Regions from separate parts of the Streptomyces sp. NPDC048639 genome, predicted to be linked through region 2. Evidence: riboswitches for the same ligand, from Rfam matches in the RefSeq annotation. Region 2 holds a riboswitch; each other region holds the start of a gene.
What was found. A riboswitch is a leader RNA that binds a small molecule or an ion and turns the genes downstream of it on or off. The one in region 2 is predicted to bind cyclic di-AMP.

Region 1 (5,648 bases), on a different contig from region 2:
ATGTTGGTCGCCATGCCCACGGCGATGCCGGACGCTCCGTTGACCAGGAGGTTGGGGTACGCGGCCGGGAGGGCGACCGGTTCGCGCTCCTGTCCGTCGTAGTTGGGCGCGAAGTCGACCGTGTTCTCGTCGATGGACTCGGTCATCAGGGAAGTGGCCGAAGCCATCCGGCACTCGGTGTACCGCATCGCGGCGGGCGGGTCGTCGTTGCCCAGCGAGCCGAAGTTGCCGTGCCCGTCCACCAGAGGCAGCCGCATCGAGAACGGCTGCGCCATACGGACCAGCGCGTCGTAGATGGAGGCGTCGCCGTGCGGGTGCAGCTTTCCCATCACCTCGCCGACGACGCGTGCGCACTTCACGTAGCCGCGGTCGGGGCGCAGGCCCATCTCGTTCATCTGGTAGACGATGCGGCGGTGCACCGGCTTCATGCCGTCGCGGGCGTCGGGCAGCGCGCGCGAGTAGATGACCGAGTAGGCGTACTCGAGGAAGGAGCCCTGCATCTCGTCGACGACGTCGATGTCGAGGATGCGCTCCTCGAAGTCGTCCGGCGGCGGGGTCTTCGTACTACGGCGGGCCATCGCGGCTACTGCTCCTTAGAACTGCCTGAGCGGGGTGTTCCGACGATCCTGACGCCGACCATTGTGGACCCACCCGCCGACAGCGCCGCCCACGACCCGGTCGAGGGCGGCGCGCACTGCCGGGACCGGTCTTCGGCGAGGGGTCTCCGACGGCCGGTACCGCCGGGAAGCGCCCGATTATGCCGCAGTCGCCGGAGCGCGGACCGGCCGGCGGGCACGAGGGGACCAATGGTGGCATCCTTCCCGGGCACGGGGTGCGGGAACGCCGGGCTTCGGGCCCGCCGTTCCGGAACTTCGCCAGGTGGCGGCGTGCTTGCATACAGTGGCAGGGGAGGCTCACCACCTTCACTCACACGCGATCGAAGGGACGTACATGCCCATGGGTCACACGGCCACGCAACAGGCCGGCTCCGGCGGCCTGACAGCGACAGAGCACCGCCTGGCGAACGGCCTGCGCGTGGTGCTCTCCGAGGACCACTTGACCCCGGTCGCCGCGGTCTGCCTCTGGTACGACGTCGGCTCGCGCCACGAGGTCGAGGGCCGCACCGGCCTGGCCCACCTCTTCGAGCACCTGATGTTCCAGGGCTCCGGCCAGGTCAAGGGCAACGGCCACTTCGAGCTCGTCCAGGGCGCGGGCGGCTCCCTGAACGGCACCACCAGCTTCGAGCGCACCAACTACTTCGAGACCATGCCCGCCCACCAGCTCGAGCTCGCGCTCTGGCTGGAGGCCGACCGCATGGGCAGCCTGCTCTCCGCGCTCGACGAGGAGGGGATGGAGAACCAGCGGGACGTCGTGAAGAACGAGCGCCGCCAGCGCTACGACAACGTCCCCTACGGCACCGCCTTCGAGAAGCTCACGGCGATGGTCTACCCCGAGGGCCACCCGTACCACCACACCCCGATCGGCTCGATGGCCGACCTGGACGCCGCCTCGCTGGAGGACGCGCGCGCCTTCTTCCGCACGTACTACGCGCCCAACAACGCGGTGCTGTCTATCGTCGGCGACATCGACCCGGACCAGACCCTGGCCTGGGTCGAGAAGTACTTCGGCACCGTCCCGGGCCATGACGGCAAGCCGGCTCCGCGCGACGGCTCCCTCCCCGAGACCATCGGCGAGCAGCTCCGCGAGGTCGTCGAGGAGGAGGTCCCGGCCCGCGCCCTGATGTCGGCCTACCGCCTTCCGCACGACGGCACCCGTGAGGCCGACGCCGCCGACATCGCCCTCACCGTCATCGGAGGCGGGGAGTCCTCCCGCCTCCACAACCGCCTGGTGCGCCGCGACCGTACGGCCGTGGCCGCGGGCTTCGGCCTGCTGAGGCTGGCAGGTGCGCCCTCCCTCGGCTGGCTGGACGTGAAGACCTCCGGCGGCGTCGAGGTCCCGGACATCGAGGCAGCTGTCGACCAGGAGCTGGCCCGCTTCGCCGAGGAAGGGCCGACGCCGGAGGAGATGGAGCGCGCCCAGGCGCAGCTCGAGCGCGAGTGGCTGGACCAGCTCGCCACGGTCGGCGGCCGCGCCGACCAGCTCTGCCGCTACGCGGTCCTGTTCGGTGACCCCAAGCTGGCGCTGACCGCCGTCGACCGGCTGCTGGAGATCACCCCCGAGGAGGTCAAGGCCGTGGCCGCCGCGCGACTGCGCCCCGACAACCGCGCGGTCCTGGTCTACGAGCCGACCGGACCCGCCGCGGGCGGCGGGGACGCCGCCGACGCATCCGCCGACAGCCAGGCCGCCGACGACAACGCAGGACAGGAGGCGGCTCAGTGAGCGACGCCACCCCCGCCATGACCTTCCATCCGCAGCCCCAGGGCGGCACCGCCAAGCCGTGGGCCTTCCCGGCCCCCGAGCGCGCAACGCTCCCCAACGGCCTGACCGTGCTGCACTGTCACCGTCCCGGCCAGCAGGTCGTCGCGGTGGACATGAACCTCGACGCGCCGCTGGACGCCGAGCCCACCGGACTGGACGGCGTCGCCACGATCATGGCGCGGGCGCTGTCCGAGGGCACCGACAAGCACACCGCGGAGGACTTCGCCGCGGAGCTCGAGCGCTGCGGCGCCACCCTCGACGCCCACGCCGACCACCCGGGCGTCCGCGTCTCCCTGGAGGTCCCCGCCTCCCGGCTGGAGAAGGCCCTCGGGCTGCTGGCCGACGCCCTGCGCGCCCCGGCGTTCCCCGACGGCGAGATCGAGCGGCTGGTCCGCAACCGGCTCGACGAGATCCCGCACGAGCAGGCCAACCCGGCTCGCCGCGCGGCCAAGGAGCTCTCCAAGGAGCTGTTCCCGTCCGCGTCCCGGATGTCCCGTCCGCGGCAGGGCACCGAGGAGACGGTCGAGCGCGTCGACGCCGCGGCCGTACGCGCCTTCTACGAGGCCCATGTTCGCCCCGCCACCGCCACCGCCGTGGTCGTCGGCGACCTGACCGGGATCGACCTCGCTGCCGTCCTCGGGGACACCCTCGGCGCCTGGACCGGCAACACCGCCTCTGCCCGGCCCGTCCCCCCGGTGACCGCCGACGACGCAGGCCGTGTCGTCATCGTGGACCGCCCCGGCGCGGTGCAGACCCAGCTGCTGATCGGGCGGATCGGATCCGACCGGCACGACCGCGTGTGGCCCGCCCAGGTCCTCGGCGTCTACTGCCTCGGGGGCACGCTCACCTCCCGGCTCGACCGGGTGCTGCGCGAGGAGAAGGGATACACCTACGGCGTACGGGCGTTCGGCCAGGTGTTGCGCTCCGCCCCCGACGGCACGGGCGCCTCGCTGCTGGCCATCAGCGGCTCGGTGGACACCGCCTCCACCGGACCGGCGCTGGAGGACACCTGGAAGGTGTTGCGCACGTTGGCCGCGGAGGGGCTCACCGACGCGGAGCGGGACACCGCCGTGCAGAACCTCGTCGGTGTCGCCCCGCTCAAGTACGAGACGGCGGCCGCGGTCGCGGGCACCTTCGCCGACCAGGTCGAGCAGCACCTCCCGGACGACTACCAGGCGCAGTTGTACGCCCAGCTCGCCGACACCGGCACGGTCGAGGCCACGGCGGCGGCCGTCAGCGCCTTCCCGTCGGACCGCCTGGTGACGATCCTCGTCGGCGACGCCTCCGAGATCGAGGAGCCCGTACGTGCTCTGGGCATCGGCGAGGTGAAGGTGGTCAGCGGCTGACGCCCTGAACAGCGGCTGCCCCTGAACGCATCGGCGGACGGCGTCCCTGACAGCGGCTGATGCCCCGTCAGGCCCGACCGCGTACAGCATCGGTACCCCGGAGCCCGGAGTGGCTCCGGGGTACCGATGTATGTCCGGTTTGTTATTGAGTCTGCCGTTTCCTTTGTGGTGTCGACTACAAACGCCCTGATTTCTTTGGCGATTGACAGATGTCCCGTTTAGCGTCGGTCCGGCTGTCCGGCCGGTACACCTGCCGCACCCGCGGCTCCGGGCAGTCATCGCCGAGTCCCCGTACGGCGCGAGCCAGGGGAGCCGGGGACCCACCTTGCTCGTCGCGCGCCGCACCGGCGCGGGAGGGCGCGCAGTCCCTGGGGTGAATCGGGCGCCTCCCGCGAGGGGCCCGTAGGAGACCTTCCTGCTCCGAACCCGTCAGCTAACCCGGTAGGCGAGAAGGAAGGAAAGGAGCACCGCCGCCGCATGGCGTCGTTCACCCGTGCCACCGGGAAGCACCGTTATCGCCGCCCCAGCCGTCTCGCCCGTTCCGGCGCGAGCCTTGCGGGCATAGCCACCCTCGCCACCACCGGGATCGTGACCTCACTGGCCGCCGGTCCCGCGTCCGCAGCCGCGCCGGGCCACGCGCCCGATGCCGAACAGACCGGTCTGCGCCAGGCGATCGTCATGGACGACTCGCTCGCCCGCACCGTGGATGCCCAGGCCGAGGCACAGCAGGACGCGGCCGATGCGGCCGCGGCCCGTGCCAAGGCCGAGGCCGCCGCGAAGAAGCGGGCGGCGGAGGTCAAGGCCGAGAAGAAGCGCGCGGCCCGCGAGGCCGAGCGCAAGCGCCTCAACGCCTTTGTCCTGCCCGTCGAAGGCAGCTACGTCTCCACCTCGTACGGATCCGCCGGTGGCGCCTGGTCCTCCGGCAGCCACACCGGTGTGGACTTCCACGCCTCGTCGGGGACGACCGTGCGCTCGGTGGGCGCCGGCACCGTCGTCGAGGCCGGCTGGGGCGGCAGTTACGGCAACAACATCGTGATCAAGATGAAGGACGGCACGTACACGCAGTACGGCCACCTCTCCGCGGTCCATGTCTCCGTCGGCCGGACCGTCACCCCGGGCGAGAAGATCGGCCTCTCGGGCAGTACCGGGAACACCACGGGCCCGCATCTGCACTTCGAGGCCCGCACATCCCCCGACTACGGCTCCGACATCGACCCGGTGGCCTACCTGCGCTCGCACGGCCTGAGCCTGTGAGCCTCTGACGCGGACCCTCCTGCCGTCCCGCCGGCGGCAGGAGGGAACGGGGACCGCGCAACGGACCGAGCCGGGGACCGCGCAAAGGCCAAAAGATATCCATGTCCGGGTCCCGCCCGATGGAAATTCCTCCGTTGTGCCATACAGTTCTTGAATGAACGCGGTCGAACGTGTTTCCCGGGAATTGCAGCGGAGGTCCGGCCATGCGGGATCGGATGTGAGCGGCGAGACACCGGCAGCCGGCCGTATTCCGGCGCGTGCGGTGTGCCGGGCGATTCGCGACGACATCGTCGCCGGAATCCATCCGCCCGGCAGCAGGCTGACCGAGGAGGTCCTCGCGCGACGCTACGGCGTCTCCCGCGTCCCCGTCCGCGAGGCCCTGCGCACCCTGGAGTCCGAAGGGTTCGTGACCACCCGCAGACACGCCGGGGCCTGCGTCGCCGAGCCCTCCGAGCAGGAGGCCGCCGACCTGCTCGACATCCGCGCGCTGCTGGAGCCGCTGGGCGCCGCGCGCGCCGCACAGCGCCGTACGGACGCCCACCTCAAGGTGTTGCGCGGTCTCGTACGGCTGGGCCAGGAGCGGGCGCGGCACGGACAGGTGGCGGATCTGCGGTCGCTGGAAGGCTGGTTCCACGAGACGCTGGCCCAGGCCTCCGGCAGCCCCAGCCT
Region 2 (5,648 bases):
GGGCACAGGCCGGACTTGAGGTTGACGAGGTAGTTGAGCTTCACCCGCCGCCCGAACCACTGACGGCGCACCTTCCCGGCGGCCGCCACCACATCGAGCAGGTCGTCGTCCGATGTGGCCAGCACGGCGAGGGCCTCGTCCCGGGTGGGCAGCTCTCGTCGCAGCCCCTTGTCCACCAGCGTGTTCAGCAGCTCCATGGCGCTGATCCTCGCCTACGGCACGGCTCCCGGCCAAGGAGGGACCGCACAACAGGCCCCGAATGAGGTGTGTGTATTGCCACACCATGACCGGTCCGCCCGCCCATTACGGTTTGGGACGCAGCCTCATCCCGGGACCGCCCGGGCTTCTGTGACCGACGCGAGGGACGGCCCGATGCCCCACGACCCGTTCGACTGGATCGACGAGCAGGCGCAGGCGCGCCGCCGTGCCGGGCTCGTACGCGCCCTGCGTCCGCGCGCCGCCGACTCGCCGCTTCTCGATCTGGCGAGCAACGACTACCTGGGTCTGTCCCGCCATCCCGAGGTCACCAGCGCCGCCGCCCATGCCGCCCGGCGCTGGGGCGCGGGTTCCACCGGTTCGCGTCTGGTCACCGGCACCACCGAGCTGCACGCCGAGCTGGAGAGCGAGCTGGCGGCCTTCTGCGGATTCGAGGCCGCTCTCGTCCTCTCCTCGGGCTATGCCGCCAACCTCGCCGCCGTCACCGCGCTCAGCGGCCGGGACACCCTCGTCGTCTCCGACGCGGCGAACCACGCCTCGCTCATCGACGGCTGCCGGCTCTCGCGTGCCGAGACCGCCGTCGTACCGCACGCCGACCCGGGCGCCGTGGCCAAGTCGCTGGACGGGCACGACGGAAGGGCAGTGGCCGTCACCGATTCGATCTTCTCGGTCGACGGGGACGCGGCGCCGCTGCGGGAATTGGCCGCCGCGTGCCGTACGCACGGAGCGGCGCTGCTCGTCGACGACGCCCACGGGCTGGGCGTGCTCGGCGACGGCGGGCGGGGTGCGCTGTACGCGACCGGGCTCGCTGGCGCCCCGGATGTCGTCGCCACCGTCACCCTCTCGAAATCCCTGGGCAGCCAGGGCGGTGCCGTCCTCGGCCCGGCGCGGGTGATCGAGCATCTGGTCAACACGGCCCGGACGTTCATCTTCGACACCGGGCTCGCTCCGGCCGCGGCGGGCGCGGCGCTCGCGAGCCTGCGGCTGCTGGCCCGTGAGCCCGAGCGTGCGGCGCGTGCCCGTACGGTCGCCTCCGAAGTGCATCGCCGGCTCACGGAGGCAAGGCTGACCGCCGTCCGCCCGGACGCGTCCGTGGTCTCGGTGCGGGCCCCCTCTCCGGATGCGGCGGTCCGCTGGGCCGCCGACTGCCGCGCCGCGGGGCTGGTGGTGGGCTGCTTCCGCCCGCCGTCCGTGCCCGACGGCATCTCGCGACTGCGGCTGACCGCCCGCGCCGACCTCACGGACACGCAGATCGAGGACGCGGTCGCGGTGATCGTCGCGGCGGCACCGGCGGCCTGACGAGTCGTCCCGGCCGCCGGTGCCGCCTCTGGGGCGCGGTCAGGTCCGGATGTCGAACCACCCGGCCCGGACGTCCCGTACGAACATCCGCCATGCGGCGGGGGAGAAGAGGAGCGCGGGTCCGGCCGTGTCCTTGGAGTCGCGTACGGCCACGCGGACCCGGGACCGGCCGGAACTCCCGGAGTATCCCATTCCGGTGGCCGTGCCGATAACGGCCGTCTCCACGCAGTTGTTCATGCCGGTGCTGCGGCTGCTGCGGCGCCAGTTCAGGCCGGGCAGGCGGTCACTGGAGGGTATGTACGGGGTGTGGGGGGTGGGCTGTTCGTGGGGGGTGGGCACTGCGCCTCCTCAGGGGATCGCCGATGGCGGCGATGAAGGCCAACGAGTCGTCACACGGGAGGGCGCGCCCCCGCAGCGTGTCGAATGCCTCGCTGTACGCCCTGAGATCCTCTTTCCGTTCGAGGTAGAGGCTACTCGTCAAGTGGTCGAGAACGACCACATCCAGATCAGAACTGACCGGAAATGAGAAAATAACGAAAGGCCCCGTCACGCCGATGTGCAAGCCGTGCGTGAACGGCAGCACCTGGAGCCGGACTTGGGGCAGCGAACCGACCTCCACCAGATGTTCCAGCTGCTCCGCCATCACCTCGGGAGACTCGACCTCCCGCCGCAACACCGCCTCGTCCAGCACCGCGTGGAGCTCCAGCGGAGGGTTCGCCCGCAGCACGTCCTGTCGCGCGATCCGTACGTCCACCAGCTCGTCGATGCGCCGGGCCGGCAGCGACGCGAGCGCGGCGCGCGTCACGGCACGGGCGTAGCGGGGCGTCTGGAGCAGTCCCGGCACGACCAGCGTCTCCAGCGTCCGGGCGCGTTCGGCCTCCGCCTCCAGACTGATGAAGTCCCGGTAGGCGGAGGGCAGAAGCTCGCGATAGGCGTGCCACCACGCGCGCTGCCCGCCATTGGCATCGGAGTTGGCCAGAGCCGCGAGCAGTGAGCGCAGCTCCGGATCCGTCACCCCGTACACATCCAGCAGACGGGTCACGTCCTCGGACTTGACGCCGCTGCGCCCCGTCTCGATCCGGCTCACCTTCGACTGGTGCCAGCCGGCCAGGCGAGCGGCCTCGCCGCTCGTCAGACCGGCGATGTCGCGCTGGCGCCGCAGCTCTTCGCCGAGCTTGCGGCGGCGCACCGCCGGACCGTGCTGCATGGGCTCCTCGCGCTCCCTCCGGTGCCGCTGGCGGGCGGCGTCGCGCGCCCGCCCGTGCGTCAGTGTGAGCCCAAATGCGGGTTTCCGGCGAAGAGTTCACCGCATCGAGGGACAGATATATGCACATCGCGGTCGATCGCCCCCCGCACCGGGCACATCGGTGGCACTCTGGCCGAAGGGGTCGCCGGAGGGCGGCTCCGACGTCGTCTCCGTATGCGTACAACGCGTCGGACCCCGGGCCTCGGCGGGAAAGGGACCGCGTCCGCGATGGCAGACCATCATGAAGCATCCATCACCTACCCGAGCGACCCCGCCTCCGTCACGGCGGCCCGCCGGTACGTCAGCACCGTCCTCGCCGAGTGGGGGCTGCCGGAGGGCGCGGAGTGCGCCGACACCGTGCGCCTCATCGTGTCCGAACTCGCCACCAACGCCGTGGTGCACACGCTCGGCCAGTCGCCCACCTTCACCGTGGACATCCGGCTCGATCGCGACGAGCAACTGCGCATCGGTGTCACCGACAGCCATCCGCGAAGACCGAGGCGGCTGCCCGCCGCAGTGCAGCAGGACAACGGCCGGGGGATGGTGATCATCCGCAGCCTCACGGCCGAGTCCGGTGGCAGGCTCTCCGTCACGCCGACGGCGGAGGGCGGCAAGACCGTTTGGATCGCGCTTCCCTGGCCGGTCCCGACTCCCTGACGGGCGAGCGCAGTTGGCCGGTTCCGGTCCCTGTCGGCCCGTACCCGGCCGGCTCCCGTACTGACCGGCCCTCCGTACTCGACCGGATCCCTCGGGTGCCTTGGTCCCGTACGCGGCCGGATGCCGTGGTCGTCAGGACCGCGGCGGCCCGGTGCGCACGGATGTGTGCGCACCGAGCCGTGCGAGGGGGCCTCAGTCCACCCGGCCGTAGGCGACGTCGTTCGACCAGATCGGATCGACTCTCACCACCGAACCGGCCTTGGGCGAGTGCACGACCTTCCCGTCACCCGCGTAGATACCTACGTGGTAGACCCCGCGTCCGGCGCCGAAGAAGACGAGATCGCCGGGGCGGCGGCTGGAGGCCGGGATGCGGCGGGTCGAGTTGTACTGCGCCGACGCCGTCCGCGGCAGGCTCTTGCCCACGGACTTGTACGCGTAGACGGTCAGGCCCGAACAGTCGAAGCTCCCCGGGCCGGTGGCACCGTAGCGGTAGGGGGCGCCCCGCTTGGAGTGGGCGACGTTGAGGGCCCGTGTCCCGAGCTGCTGCGGTTGCCGAGCCTTGGCGGGCTTCTCCGCCTTCGGTGCTTCGGGGCGGTGCGCCGCCTGCTTCCCGCCCTGTCCGCCCTGGTCGGACCGGTCCGGCTTCGACGGTTCCTTCCGGGGCGGATGGGACTGTTGCTGCGGTGCTCCCCCCTCGTCCGGCTCTGCGGAAGGCGGCGCTCCGTCGGGTCTGATGCCGGGCATGCCCGGCAGGGATTCGGGTGGTCTTCCGCCCCCTGAGCCGCTGAGGGACGACTCGTCGTCCGTGTCGGAGAACGGATCCGTGCCGGAAATCTGCTGCTCGATTCCGGACACTCCTGCCCCGGCCGTGTCGCTCCGGATCTGGGACGAGTCCGGGCCGGGCGGTGGACTTGCGTACGCCTTCCCGGCGGAGCCCGGCGCCAGGAGCGCGCCGCCGACGGCTGCCAGGGTGAGCGCCGAAGCGGCGCCGGCCCGGCCGAGGAGGGACGGGACTTGTGCATGCGCGGTCATGCGCACCCCTTCGTCAGCCGCCTGTGAAGGGTGACCTGTCGGGTTCGGGCAGGCGAAGAATGCCCGGCCGCCGCAGCGGCTTCACCCCAAGGAGCGGCCGGTACTCCCGGCGCCCCGGACTGCTCGGGTCCTCCACTCCTGCCGATCCACTCGTGTCGACCGGGCATCCGTGCGGCGGCAGGACTCGGCGTCCGCACGGACCGCCCCACCGCGATGGCGGGGGCTTGTCGTCTAACGGATCGTCACGCAAGAACCGGAAGATTTCCGATCGAAACGGCCACTTTGGACCTTAGTCACATTTGACGCATTTAGCGGTCCAGAGGGTTTTCCCGCTGCCGGATCCGGTTCCTCGGCAGGCCCCGTACCAGGCGAGGGGCGGTGTGCACCGCACTCCCCTCCGTCGTCCGATCGCAAGTCGATCAATGTCTCGTACGGAGCTGACGGTACGTCGATCGGGCGTACACGTTCGGCCGTACCGAGCCGCCGTTCCGGGCGACGGGTCGTCAACTCTCCGCTTCCGGAGGGAGGGTGAGGCGCCCCACCCGCCGCTCTCCGTCAAGCACCCGCAACGCGCGCGCCAGAGTCGCGGCGTGGATCGAACTCTCCCCGCGCTCGTGCATCAGAGTCAGCGCGTCCCGCAGTGCCGCCGCCCTGCCGACCAGGGCCTGTGCGGCGCGCAGCCCGCCGTACGTGTCGCAGGAGCGGGCCGGGTTGATGCGGCCCAGCAGATCGAGTACCTCCAGGTAACGGTCCACCAGATCGCACTCGGCGCGCGTCAGGGCGGGCAGCGGAGGCAGTTCGGGTGGCAGCACGCCGATCACCGCCCGCCGGCCGGGAGGCCGGGCGTCCCCTTGCGGTGCTGCACGATGCGGTCCGCGAGCCCGTGACTCAGGGCCGCTTCGGCATCGAAGACGGTGTCGCGCTCGATGTCGGCGGCGATCCGCTCGGGTGGCCGGCCCGTGTGCCGTACGAGCAACTCCTCCAGCATCGCCCGCATGCGCAGCAACTCCGCGGCCTGGAGCTCCAGGTCGCTCACCCGGCCCTCGACGGGCTCCGGCAGGGCCGGCTGATGGATGAGCACGCGGGAGCCGGGCAGCATCAGGCGCTTGCCGGGAGTTCCGGCGGCCAGCAGCACCGCGGCCGCGGAGTCGGCCCGGCCCAGGCACACGGTCTCGATGTCGCAACTCACGAACCGCAT
Region 3 (5,648 bases), on a different contig from region 2:
CAGCTACACCGCCGGCTACACCCGGCTCGGCGCGCTCCGCGGCATCGTCAGGAAGCCCTGGCCGGCTCTCGCCTGCCTGGGCGGCTGGGCCGCGATCAACGCGCTGCTGGCCCCGTCCCTGGAGGAGCGGCTCCGCCTTCCCGTCGCCGGGTACAGCCTCGCGCTGACGGTGATGGGCGCCGCCGCCCTCGGCGTCGGCGGCAAGGTCGCCGCGGGTGCCGGTTCCTTTCTCGCATCGGACCTGCTGATCGGCCTTCAGGCCGCGGGTTACGAGCTGCCCTCACGGCAGACCCACGAGGTCCTCGTCATGGCCGGTTACCTCCTCGGCCAGTACCTCATCACCTCGGGCTGGCTGGAGCACGCCGAAGCCCGGCGTGCCGTCACGGCGTAGCCGCCCGGACGACGCAGCCCCGCGAAACAGGCCGGTGGCCTTCCGCACGTGCGGAAGGCCACCGGCCTGTGGTCCGTCCGGAAAGGCCGGTGGCCTCCCGCGTCGTCGCGGGAGGCCACCGGTTTCCGGCGCAGGGGTGATGGGGCGGGGAGGGAGGGCCAAGCCTGAGCTCACCACCTGCGCGGAGACTTCGCTCAGTGGTGCTTCTTCTTGGAGTGCTTCTTGTGGTCGTGCTTCTTGTGGTCGTGCTTCTTCTTCTCGACCTTGTGCTCTTCGCCCGAGGCGTTGATGCAGGTGTTGCCGAACGCGGCGTTGAGCAGGCCACCGCCGTCGACGCTGTTCCCGCACAGGTTGACCGGGATGTGGATCGGGGCCTGGAGCACGTTGCCGGAGATGGCGCCCGGGGAGCGGACAGCCGCACCCGTGGCCTCGGAGTCGGCAGCGGCGGTGCCGGCGGCACCGGCGACCACGGCGCCCGCGGCGGCTGTGACGGCAAGCGTCCTGATCATCCGTGACATGTTCTTTCTCTCCTCTGCAGAAAGGAACCAATCCGCCTCCTTGGCGGCGTTGGCATCCGCGACAACGCGACCGGACACGGCAAGTCACGGGCCGTTAGGCCGAATGGGATCGCAGGACGCCGCGGACCGCCCGGCCGAGCGCCGGGATACGGTCGAGGCGTGCACGAGGAGAACCCCGCCCCGACCACCCCGCCCGCGCTCTTCACCTGGGAGTTCGCCGCCGACCCGTATCCGGCCTACGCGTGGCTGCGCGAGCACTCCCCGGTGCACTGGACCCGGCTGCCCAGCGGGGTCGACGCATGGCTCGTCACCCGGTACGCGGATGCCAAGCAGGCCCTGGCCGATCCGCGGCTGTCGAAGAACCCCGCACGCCATCACGAGCGTTCGTCCGCCGAGTCGCCCGCGGGCCGGTCGGCGCACGCCAAGGGGAAGGTCGGCATTCCCGGTGAGCGCAGCGCCGAGTTGATGACCCATCTGCTCAACATCGACCCGCCCGACCACACCCGCCTGCGCCGGCTCGTCTCGAAGGCGTTCACCCCGCGCCGCGTCGCCGAATTCGCGCCGCGCGTCAGTGAGTTGACGGACCGTCTCATCGACGCGTTCGCGGAACGGGGCGAGGTCGACCTCATCCATGAATTCGCCTTCCCGCTGCCCATCTACGCGATCTGCGACATGCTCGGCGTACCGGCGGAGGACCAGGACGACTTCCGCGACTGGGCCGGGATGATGATCCGGCACGGCGGCGGACCGCGCGGCGGCGTCGCCCGTTCGGTGAAGAAGATGCGCCGCTATCTCGCCGAGTTGATCCATCGCAAGCGCGCCGACCTCGGCGACGACCTCATCTCGGGCCTGATCCGCGCGAGCGATCACGGCGAGCACCTCACCGAGAGCGAGGCCGCGGCGATGGCGTTCATCCTGCTCTTCGCCGGGTTCGAGACGACGGTCAACCTGATCGGCAACGGCACGTACGCGCTGCTGCGCAACCCCGGCCAGCGGGAGCGGCTCCACCGGGCCCTCGCGGAGGGCGACGAGACGCTGCTGGCGAGCGGGGTCGAGGAACTGCTGCGCTACGACGGGCCGGTGGAGCTCGCCACCTGGCGGTTCGCCGTCGAGCCGGTCACCATCGGCGGGCAGTCCATCGCCACCGGCGATCCCGTCCTCGTGGTTCTCGCCGCCGCCGACCGCGATCCGGCGCGCTTCGCCGATCCCGGCACGCTCGACCTCGCCCGCGGCGACAACCAGCACCTCGGGTACGGCCACGGAATTCACTACTGTTTGGGCGCTCCGCTCGCCCGGCTGGAGGCACAGACCGCTCTCGCCACACTTTTCCGGCGCCTTCCCGACGTACGACTCGCGGCGGAACCTGACGATTTGCGCTGGCGCGGAGGGCTCATCATGCGTGGATTGCGCACGCTTCCGGTCGAGTTCACCCCCTCTAAAATTTGAGCGGGTTTCAACTATGTGATCTTCGCGTGATCTCCACTACATCGTCTTGTGACAGCACGCCGACCTCGCTACCTTCTGCGGCAGCTTCGCACCACCGCTCGCTCGAAAGGCACCACATGCGTTCCGGGACCGGTCGGCACCGCCGCCCTCGTCAAGCACCGGCCATCTTCGTCACGGCTGGCGTGACAGGTTCGGCGATCGCGCTGCCGCTGCTCGCGGCCGGTGGCGCTCAGGCCGCGGACACCGACACCTGGGACCGGGTCGCGCAGTGCGAGAGCGGCGGTCTGTGGAGCGCGGACACGGGCAACGGCTACTACGGCGGAGTGCAGCTGACCCAGAACACCTGGGAGGAGTACGGCGGTCGCGACTACGCGCCCCGGGCCGATCTCGCCAGCCGCTCCCAGCAGATATCCGTCGCCGAGAAGATTCTCGACGCCAAGGGGCCCCAGGCGTGGCCGAACTGCGCGCTGGACGCCGGCCTCACCGATGACGGCGAGGCCCCCGACGTGGATCCCGGCGTCGACCTGTCGCGGCCCATCGAAACCCTGCTCCCCGGTGAATCCGCCGTTCCCGACCGGGACTCCGGCGAGCCCAGCCCCTCGGAATCGTCCCCGTACGACGACGACACCGAGGACCGCGGCGAATCCGGCGCTCCCTCGGAGGACTACGGCGACCAGGAGCCGGGCGGCTCGGAATCGGCCGCTCCGTCCGGCGGATCCGGCGCCGGCAAGCACCGCGGCGCGCCCGCGGACGAGGGGTCCGGGAGCGGTGCGGGCGACTCGGACCGCACGGCGGACGAGGGCAAGGACCACGAGAACGGCCGTCACGCCTCCCGCGGCAGCGGCTCCGACCGTGCGGAGCAGGAAGGCGACTACACCGTCCGACCGGGTGACAGTCTGTCGGGAATTGCCGAAAAGCACTCGCTCGCGGGCGGTTGGCCCGCGCTGTACGAGGCCAACGAGTCCGTGGTCGGCGGCGACCCGAACCTCATTCTCCCTGGTCAGACGCTCGACCTCGAATCGTCCGCGCGCTAGTTCGCGGGTGCGGGCAGCGCTGGGGAGCGACTGAGAGAAGCATCTCATCGGCCCAACGGGCGTGCTGCGCCCGCCTGGTGTGCCCGCACCTGTCCCCACCTGCGTAGATAAGGACAACAGAAGGAAAAGTAGGGGCTCCTGGTGCCGGATGTCGGTTTTTGAACCGGTGGGACTTGTGTGCTTACCGTCGAAGCCGCTCGCCGCACGGTGGGCGCCGCCGACCATCACGCCTAATCCTGCCGGTGGCCGGAGGACAGTCGACGCGCAAGCGCCGTAGGCAGGAGCGGGGGACCCAAGGTAAGTGCCGGAAGGGCCGCGACAGCGGACCGGACGGCTAGGGGTGAAGACCGGTGCGAGAGCACCGGGCCGGGCCGCTCACAGCCCGAACCCGACAGCTCACCTCGCAGGCGTCGGTGAGGGGATGTTCCATGCTGCTTTCCGGCAACAAGGGCTCGCGCGGCGCGCATCGCCGCCCATCCACCATGGCTCGTATCGCAGTACTCGCCGGTGTCGCCGGCTCCGCGGTCGCCGTACCGCTCATGGGCGCCACTTCGGCGAGCGCCGCCTCCGTCGGAACCTGGGAGAAGGTCGCCCAGTGCGAGTCCGGCGGCGACTGGCACATCAATACCGGCAACGGCTACTACGGCGGGCTGCAGTTCTCGCAGTCGAGCTGGTCCGCCGCGGGCGGCACCCAGTACGCGTCCCGTGCCGACCTGGCCACCAAGGAGCAGCAGATCGCCACCGCGGAGAAGCTGCTCGACAAGCAGGGGCCGGGTGCCTGGTCCTGCGCCGGCGCGGGCGGCCTGACCGCCGGCGGCCCGGACGCGGACGTGGACACCGCCCGTACCTCCGCCGGCGGCGCCGAGGCGCGCGCCGACCGCAGCGACCGCGCCGCCCGCAGCGACCGCCGGGGCGAGGCCGGGCCGTCCGCGCCGAAGGACGCGTCCGGAGCGCCGGTCAAGAAGGGTGACGGCGAGTACGAGGTCAAGCCCGGTGACACCCTCGGCACGATCGCCGACGCCAAGGGCGTCGAGGGTGGCTGGAAGAAGCTCTACGAGCTCAACAAGGAGATCGTCGACCGCGCCGACCTGATCTTCCCCGGCCAGCGTCTCCACCTGAGCTGACCCGGCCCCCGGCCGGCCAGTGGGCCGACCGGTCCCGGCCGGCCGGCGGATTCAAGGCCCTCAAAGGTCACCTTTACGGGCCTTTGGGGGCCTTTTCGTCTCGGCGGGCGGGCAGAGGACGGCCGAGGATCCGAGGACGGTTAGGCTCATGCCGCAGAGAGGGACTCACCGAGTCCTGCGTCCCAGCGTCAGATCCCAGAAGGAGATGCTCGTGCCGTCGATCGACGTCGTCGTAGCCCGCGAGATCCTCGACTCGCGAGGCAACCCCACGGTCGAGGTCGAGGTCGGCCTCGACGACGGCAGCACGGGTCGTGCCGCCGTCCCCTCCGGTGCCTCCACCGGAGCGTTCGAGGCCCTCGAGCTCCGTGACGGGGACAAGAGCCGCTACGGCGGCAAGGGCGTGGAGAAGGCCGTCCTCGCCGTCATCGAGCAGATCGGCCCGGAGCTGGTCGGCTACGACGCGACCGAGCAGCGGCTGATCGACCAGGCGATGTTCGACCTGGACGCCACCCCTGACAAGTCCTCGCTCGGCGCCAACGCGATCCTCGGCGTCTCCCTCGCCGTCGCGCACGCCGCCGCCGAGGCCTCCGACCTTCCGCTCTTCCGCTACCTCGGCGGACCGAACGCGCACCTGCTGCCGGTCCCGATGATGAACATCCTCAACGGCGGCTCGCACGCCGACTCCAACGTGGACATCCAGGAGTTCATGATCGCGCCCATCGGCGCCGAGTCCTTCTCCGATGCCCTGCGCTGGGGCACCGAGGTCTACCACACCCTGAAGTCCGTGCTGAAGGAGCGGGGCCTGTCCACCGGCCTCGGCGACGAGGGCGGTTTCGCCCCCAACCTGGACTCCAACCGCGAGGCCCTGGACCTGATCGTCGAGGCCATCAAGAAGGCCGGCTACCAGCCGGGCCAGGACATCGCGCTCGCCCTGGACGTCGCCGCCACCGAGTTCTACAAGGACGGCGTCTACGCGTTCGAGGGCAAGACCCGTACCGCCGCCGAGATGACCTCCTACTACGCCGAGCTGGTCGATGCGTACCCGCTGGTCTCCATCGAGGACCCGCTGAACGAGGAGGACTGGGAGGGCTGGAAGACCATCACCGAGCAGCTCGGTGACAAGGTCCAGCTCGTC
Region 4 (5,648 bases), on a different contig from region 2:
GGCGGTGTCGATGAAGTTGCCGCCCGCTGCCGCGTAGGCGTCCAGCACCGCGTGCGACTGCTGCTCGTCGGCCGTCCAGCCGAAGACATTGCCGCCGAGGCAGAGGGGGTGGACGGTCAGATCACCGATGATCCTGCTGTTGTCGGCCATGCGGCAACCCAACGCTCCCCGGGGCACGGCTATTCCGCCATGGCAAAGGGCTCGGATGCGCGAACGGTCCGGTGCGCGAAGGGTCCAGGTGCACGAAACGGTCCAGGTGCACGAACGGGCGCGGCGAGCGAGGCGCGGCGAGCGACGCGGGTACGCAAGGCCGCGGGCATACCGGCAGCCCCGGTGCCAGGGGGGAGGAAACACCGGGGCTGGCGGCGAACGCGGTGGGGGTGGCCGACCGGTGGACGGACGGCCTCAGGACGGTCGCGCCGGAGCGGCGCGAGAGGGGTGTGGTGCGGGTCTAGAGCGCCATGCCCTTGCCGCGCAGCCAGCCGGCCGGGTCGATCGGGTCGCCGCCGCCCGGACGGACCTCCAAGTGGAGGTGGGCCCCGGTGACATTGCCCGTGGCGCCGACGCGGCCGATCGTCTCGCCGGTCGTCACCTTCCCGGACGTCTTGGTCATCGAGGACAGGTGGCAGTACCAGACCTCGGTGCCGTCGTCGAGGGTGAGGATGATCCGGTAGCCGTAGGAACCGGCCCAGCCGGCCTCCGTGATCGTGCCGCCGTGCACCGCCTTGGCGGGGGTACCGGTGGGGGCGGCGAAGTCCAGCCCGGTGTGGTCGTTGGCCCACATGGAGCCGGCCTCGCCGAAGCCCGCGGTCAGCGTGTACGAGGCGACGGGGAGGGTGAACTGCTTGGCCAGCTTGGCCAGTCGCTCGGCCTCGGCCTTGCGCGCGGCCTCGGCCTTCGCCTTGCGCTCGGCGGCGGCCTTGGCGTCCGCGGCCTTCTCCTTGGCCTCGGCGACCTCCTCGGCGGCCTTCTTCGCGGCTGCCTTCTCGGCCGCCTCGCGCTGCGCGGTCTCCGCCGCGCCCTGCTGCTGCTCGGCCTGGCGCATGATGCGGGCGCGCAGCGCCTCGCCCGCGCCGGTGCCGTTGGCGGCCTCGGTGTCGGTGAGTCCCGCGGTGGAGAGCGGGGTGGTGGCTCCGGCGGGGGCGTCGTCGTCGGCCACCAGGGAGCCGATGCCCGGCAGGGACTTGGCGTCCGGGAGCTGGTCGGTGATGCCGAGATCCGGCATGGAGATGGCGGCCGGGGGCTTGTCCTGGGCGGTGGCCATGCCACCGGCGCCGACGGCCGCGAACATACCGACCCCGAGGACGGCACCGCTGCGGGCCATGCCGCCACCGCGCTGCTTGCTGACGCGGTGCTTGCCGCGCGCGGGAGCAAGGGAGTCGGCCGTCGGGTTCCACTCGCCGGTACCGGCGGCCGGGGACTCCTCGCCGAACTCACCGAATCCGCCGGGACCATGGGCGGCGGGGGGTTCGTACAAGGGCTCGGGGGCAGGCCTGTTGGACGCCACTCGGGCGCTCTCCTTTCCTTCCTTCTCGCCTACCGGGTTAGCTGACGGGTTCGGAGCAGGAAGGTCTCCTACGAGCGCCTTTGGGAAAGGTGCCCGATTCACCCCAAGAGTTTGGTTCCCCGGTTCCCTTGGTGCAGTTGGTGCGGATGCTGCGGGTGATGCTGGTGGTGCGGGATTCGGCGTAGGCGCACGGTGCCACCTCTTGTGGCGGCTGGGACGACCGCGCTGCGTTATCGAACGTTAATAGACCGCGGGACCTGTTTCCAAGCTGTTCCGTGTGATCGTTAACGAAATCCGTGGGGGCAAATCGGTACATGGTCCAGGAAAATCGGGCGAGTTGACCTCACGCCCGACAACCCCCCATAGCTGACTGTTCGTCAGTTGTTATGCGGAGCGATGCGATCCGGTTACGGACCGTGGCCTTCGGGTCGTGCCACCGCGAGCAGCGCCATGTCATCCGGTGCCTCGCCCGCCGCATGACGGCGAACGTCCGCCACGAGCGCGTCGAGGAGCGTGCCGGGATCGGGGAAATGCATGCCGCGCAGCCGCTCCACCGGGTCGTAGAAGACGCCGCGGGCATTGCGCGCCTCGGTCACCCCGTCGGTGAACAGCAGCAGCGTCGCCCCGCCGGGGAACGCCAACTCCTGGACCAGGTCCGGCCACACGCCCAGGTCGTCCATGCCGAGCGGCAGTGCGGGCACCTTCGGTTCGACACCCCTCAGACCGCCGTCCTCGTAGAGCAGCAGCGGTGGTGGGTGGCCGCGGTTGAGCAGCCGCAGCGTGCCCGCGCCTGCCGGGTCATCGACGCCGTGCACCTCGGCGAGGACGACCGTGGTGAAGCCCTCGAACAGGTCCGGCCCCGCACCCCGGGCACTCTCCCGGTGCAGCGCCCACTCCAGCCGCCGGGCCACCGCCTCCAGCGTCGGCTCCTGCTCGGCGGCCTCCCGGAACGAGCCGATGAGGATCGCCACCGCCTCGACGGCATCCAGTCCCTTGCCCCGCACGTCCCCGACGACCAGGCGCACGCCGTACGGGGTGTCCTGCACGGCGTAGAGGTCGCCGCCGATGCTGGCCTCGGCGTGCGCGGCCTCGTAGCGCGCGGCGACATGGAAGCCCCCGATCCGCTCGGCGGGGTCGGGCAGGACGGCGCGCTGGGCCGCCTCCGCGATGGTGCGCGCCGAGGCGAGGCGCAGGTCGCCCCGGCGTACGACGCGATTGATGAGCAGGGCGAGGACGGCGACCGTGAAGACGGTGACCAGCTCGGTGACCGACTCGATGTCGGTGAGCCGGATGTCGTACAGCCGCAGCGCGAGCACGGTGAGCACGCTCGCGCCGCCCGTGAGGGCGGTGACACCGAGCGAGAAGAACGGGGCGGCCACCAGCGGGGCCGCCGAGAAGAACGGGGAGCCGGTGAAGCGGGGCGGCGTCATGAGGTCGAATATCGCGCCGCCGATGATCAGCAGAGCCGGGATCCAGCGGATGACCCGGGCACTGGGCCGACGGGCTCCACCGAGGCGGCGAGGTCCCTCGACGTGCGTCCCCACCTGCTGACTCCTGCCCATCCGTGAGGGCCGACGCTGCGGCGTGTCCGCGAGCGCGCCCCTTCCACCCTGGCCGGGGGAGGCGCCGCGCGCGAATCGGGGGTCCCGCACCGCTCGCTGCCGGCCCGGCGCACGCACGGCACGGGAAAGGCATCGGAAAGACGATGTAAAGGTGCAGTAAAGGGCGTAAGCCACAAAATTGCGCCTTTGGAGTTAACTTCGTAGGTATGGACACCGCAGCGAAGCCTTGGGCGGGTCGCATCCTGCTCGCACCGGTACTGGCGGTACTCGCCGCCGCCCTCGTACTGGTGGCCGTCATGGCCCCCGGGGCGCGGGCCGCGGACGGGCTCGACAGCGCCGCCGACGCCCTGAGAAAGGGCCCCGTCTACGTCGATCCGCGGGCCAGGGACCAGCTCCCTCCGTCGGCCGCGGACGCCCTGGCGGACAAGATCAAGAAGGCGGACAAGCCGGTGATGGTCGTCGTGCTCCCCGCCACCAAGGAATTCAACCCGCCGACCCTGCTCCAGGACCTGCGGGGCAAGACCGGCATCACGGGCGTGTACGCGGTCGCGCTGGGCGACCGTTTCGACGCCGGAGCCGACTCCTCCGTGATGTCCCGCAACGCGGTCGACAACCTCACCGGCGCCGTGGAGCGCTCGTCCCCCGGCGATGTGCGGGCCATGGTCGACTCCTTCGTCGACGACGCCCTGCCGCAGGCGCAGGGCCACGCCCCGGACACCTGGAGCGGCGGCTCCAGCACCGACACCGGGACGGACACCTCCCCCAGCAACCGGGTCAGCCCGCTCGGGCTCGTGGCCACGCTCGGCGTGCTGATCGCGGCCGTCGGCGGCGGTGCGCTGCTGGTCGGCAGCCGTAACAAGAAGCGGCGGGCCGAGCGGGACCGCGCACAGCTCGACACGCTCCGCCCGGTCGTGGACGAGGACATCACCGCCTTCGGCGAGGAGGTCGAACGGATCGACTTCGACCCCTCGGCCCCGAATACCACCGACGCGATGCGCGAGGACTACGCCAGTGCCCTGGACTCGTACGACAGGGCCAAGGCGTCGATGGACCGCGCACGACGGCCCGGTGATGTACGGGGCGTGACCGAGGCCTTGGCGGACGGCCGGTTCTCGCTGGCCACCCTTGAGGCGCGGCGGGACGGCAGGGAGCTGCCCGACCGCAGGCCGCCGTGCTTCTTCGACCCCCGGCACGGCCCGTCCGTGCAGGACGCGCAGTGGGCTCCGCCGGGCGGCGAGGAGCGGACCGTGCCGGTCTGCGCGGCCGACGCGGCGCGCCTGGAGGACGGCCTGGAGCCGATGGGGCGCGAAGTGGAGACGGCACAGGGACGCAAGCCCTACTGGGAGGCCGGACCGGCCTATGGGCCATGGGCCAACGGCTACTTCGGCGGCGGGATCCTCCCCGGCCTGCTGATCGGCACATGGCTGGGCAGCGCGATGACCGGCCCGGCGTACGGGTACGACGGCGGCGGGTACGGGGACGGCGGCGGGGACGGCGGAGGCGGCGACTTCGGCGGAGGCGACTTCGGAGGCGGGGGCGGGTTCGGAGGCGGTGACTTCGGCGGAGGCGGATTCTGAGGCGGCCGGTCCCGGGACACGGGTTCCGGGGCGGCGGCCGTCAGGGGCGTGCCAGGGCGTCCCGCGTGTGCGGCCGCGTCACGGCGTCACAGGGCGTCGACCGCGCTCACCTTCCAGCCCTGGGACGTCCGTTGCAGGGTCATCCGCACCCGGTTGAGGTCCAGGCGCGGCCCGGAGACCTGGGTGGAGTCGGTGACCTGGTTCATGAACAGCAGCACCCGCACCCTGTCGGGCGACGCGGACACCACCGACGCGGCCGGTGCGTCACCGGACGAGGGCGTCGCCACCGTCGCCTTGACCACCCCGTGGTAGCGCTTCGCCGTGGGCGCGACCACGGTCCTCGTGGTCTTCCCGTACTTCTCGCGGAAGGGCCCGGTCAGATGGCGCTCGGCGGAGGCGAAGTCCCGGTCGAGGTGCCGGTAGTCGTACGACAGGATCTCGGGCGCCGCCTTGCGCGCGGCGGCCAGCGCCTCCGTACGGGCGCCGGCGGTGCGCCCGGCGTCCCGGTACTCCAGACCGAGGACGGCCGTGGCGGCCAGAGCCGCCACGACGAAGAGGGCCAGGCCGGCGCTCAGCAGGGCATACCGGCGCTCACGCCGCGGCCTCGCGGCACCGCGGTCCTGGTCGGGGGCGGACGCGGAGTCCTCGGTCTCCGGCTCGTGCACGTCCGCTGCGGGCGCGCCGGTCACGGCGGCAACGCCGGGCGTCGCTGCGGGATCCTGGCCGGCGGGCCGCTGTGCCTTCTCGGTCCGTCTGGCCGCGGCGCGGGCGGCCGCGGCGACGGTACGCGAACGGTGGGTGCCGCTTCCGGCACCTCGTACGGACAACTTCGTCACGGTGTCTCTCCTCCCAGGCCGTCTCTCACGGGTCTCGGGTCAGGGGTCTGCGGGTGTGCGGGTGTGCGGGTGTGCGGGTGTGCGGGTGTGCGGGTGTGCGGGTGTGCGGGTGTGCGGGTTGGCGGGGTGTCGCACCGGCCCGGCCGGTGCCGCCGGTTCAGCCGAC

Region 1: it holds a riboswitch for cyclic di-AMP, as region 2 does, so the genes downstream of both, ACGFNH_RS31080 (M23 family metallopeptidase) here and ACGFNH_RS04770 (C40 family peptidase) in region 2, are expected to answer to the same signal.
Region 3: it holds a riboswitch for cyclic di-AMP, as region 2 does, so the genes downstream of both, ACGFNH_RS17385 (transglycosylase family protein) here and ACGFNH_RS04770 (C40 family peptidase) in region 2, are expected to answer to the same signal.
Region 4: it holds a riboswitch for cyclic di-AMP, as region 2 does, so the genes downstream of both, ACGFNH_RS25855 (M23 family metallopeptidase) here and ACGFNH_RS04770 (C40 family peptidase) in region 2, are expected to answer to the same signal.

What each region holds. Positions count from the first base shown of each region.
Region 1 is NZ_JBICVP010000015.1:7,721-13,368, reverse strand. Features, by position in the region: gene ACGFNH_RS31095 (DNA topoisomerase (ATP-hydrolyzing) subunit A) at 1-578, opposite strand, end outside; gene ACGFNH_RS31090 (M16 family metallopeptidase) at 952-2,340, shown strand; gene ACGFNH_RS31085 (M16 family metallopeptidase) at 2,358-3,725, shown strand; cyclic di-AMP (ydaO/yuaA leader) riboswitch at 3,995-4,187, shown strand; gene ACGFNH_RS31080 (M23 family metallopeptidase) at 4,203-4,979, shown strand; gene ACGFNH_RS31075 (GntR family transcriptional regulator) at 5,197-5,648, shown strand, end outside.
Region 2 is NZ_JBICVP010000002.1:94,838-100,485, reverse strand. Features, by position in the region: gene bioB (biotin synthase BioB) at 1-197, opposite strand, end outside; gene ACGFNH_RS04790 (8-amino-7-oxononanoate synthase) at 373-1,515, shown strand; gene ACGFNH_RS04785 (DUF397 domain-containing protein) at 1,555-1,854, opposite strand; gene ACGFNH_RS04780 (helix-turn-helix domain-containing protein) at 1,799-2,722, opposite strand; gene ACGFNH_RS04775 (ATP-binding protein) at 2,990-3,418, shown strand; partial or broken gene ACGFNH_RS04770 (C40 family peptidase) at 3,611-3,958, opposite strand; cyclic di-AMP (ydaO/yuaA leader) riboswitch at 4,453-4,650, opposite strand; gene ACGFNH_RS04765 (hypothetical protein) at 4,954-5,262, opposite strand; gene ACGFNH_RS04760 (ATP-dependent Clp protease proteolytic subunit) at 5,268-5,648, opposite strand, start outside.
Region 3 is NZ_JBICVP010000006.1:7,842-13,489, reverse strand. Features, by position in the region: gene ACGFNH_RS17405 (lysoplasmalogenase) at 1-391, shown strand, start outside; gene ACGFNH_RS17400 (chaplin) at 586-909, opposite strand; gene ACGFNH_RS17395 (cytochrome P450) at 1,069-2,355, shown strand; gene ACGFNH_RS17390 (transglycosylase family protein) at 2,538-3,389, shown strand; cyclic di-AMP (ydaO/yuaA leader) riboswitch at 3,649-3,814, shown strand; gene ACGFNH_RS17385 (transglycosylase family protein) at 3,818-4,513, shown strand; gene eno (phosphopyruvate hydratase) at 4,725-5,648, shown strand, end outside.
Region 4 is NZ_JBICVP010000009.1:402,236-407,883, reverse strand. Features, by position in the region: gene ACGFNH_RS25860 (aldo/keto reductase) at 1-150, opposite strand, end outside; gene ACGFNH_RS25855 (M23 family metallopeptidase) at 452-1,507, opposite strand; cyclic di-AMP (ydaO/yuaA leader) riboswitch at 1,519-1,660, opposite strand; gene ACGFNH_RS25850 (PP2C family protein-serine/threonine phosphatase) at 1,915-3,069, opposite strand; gene ACGFNH_RS25845 (hypothetical protein) at 3,276-4,646, shown strand; gene ACGFNH_RS25840 (hypothetical protein) at 4,733-5,482, opposite strand; gene ACGFNH_RS25835 (hypothetical protein) at 5,640-5,648, opposite strand, start outside.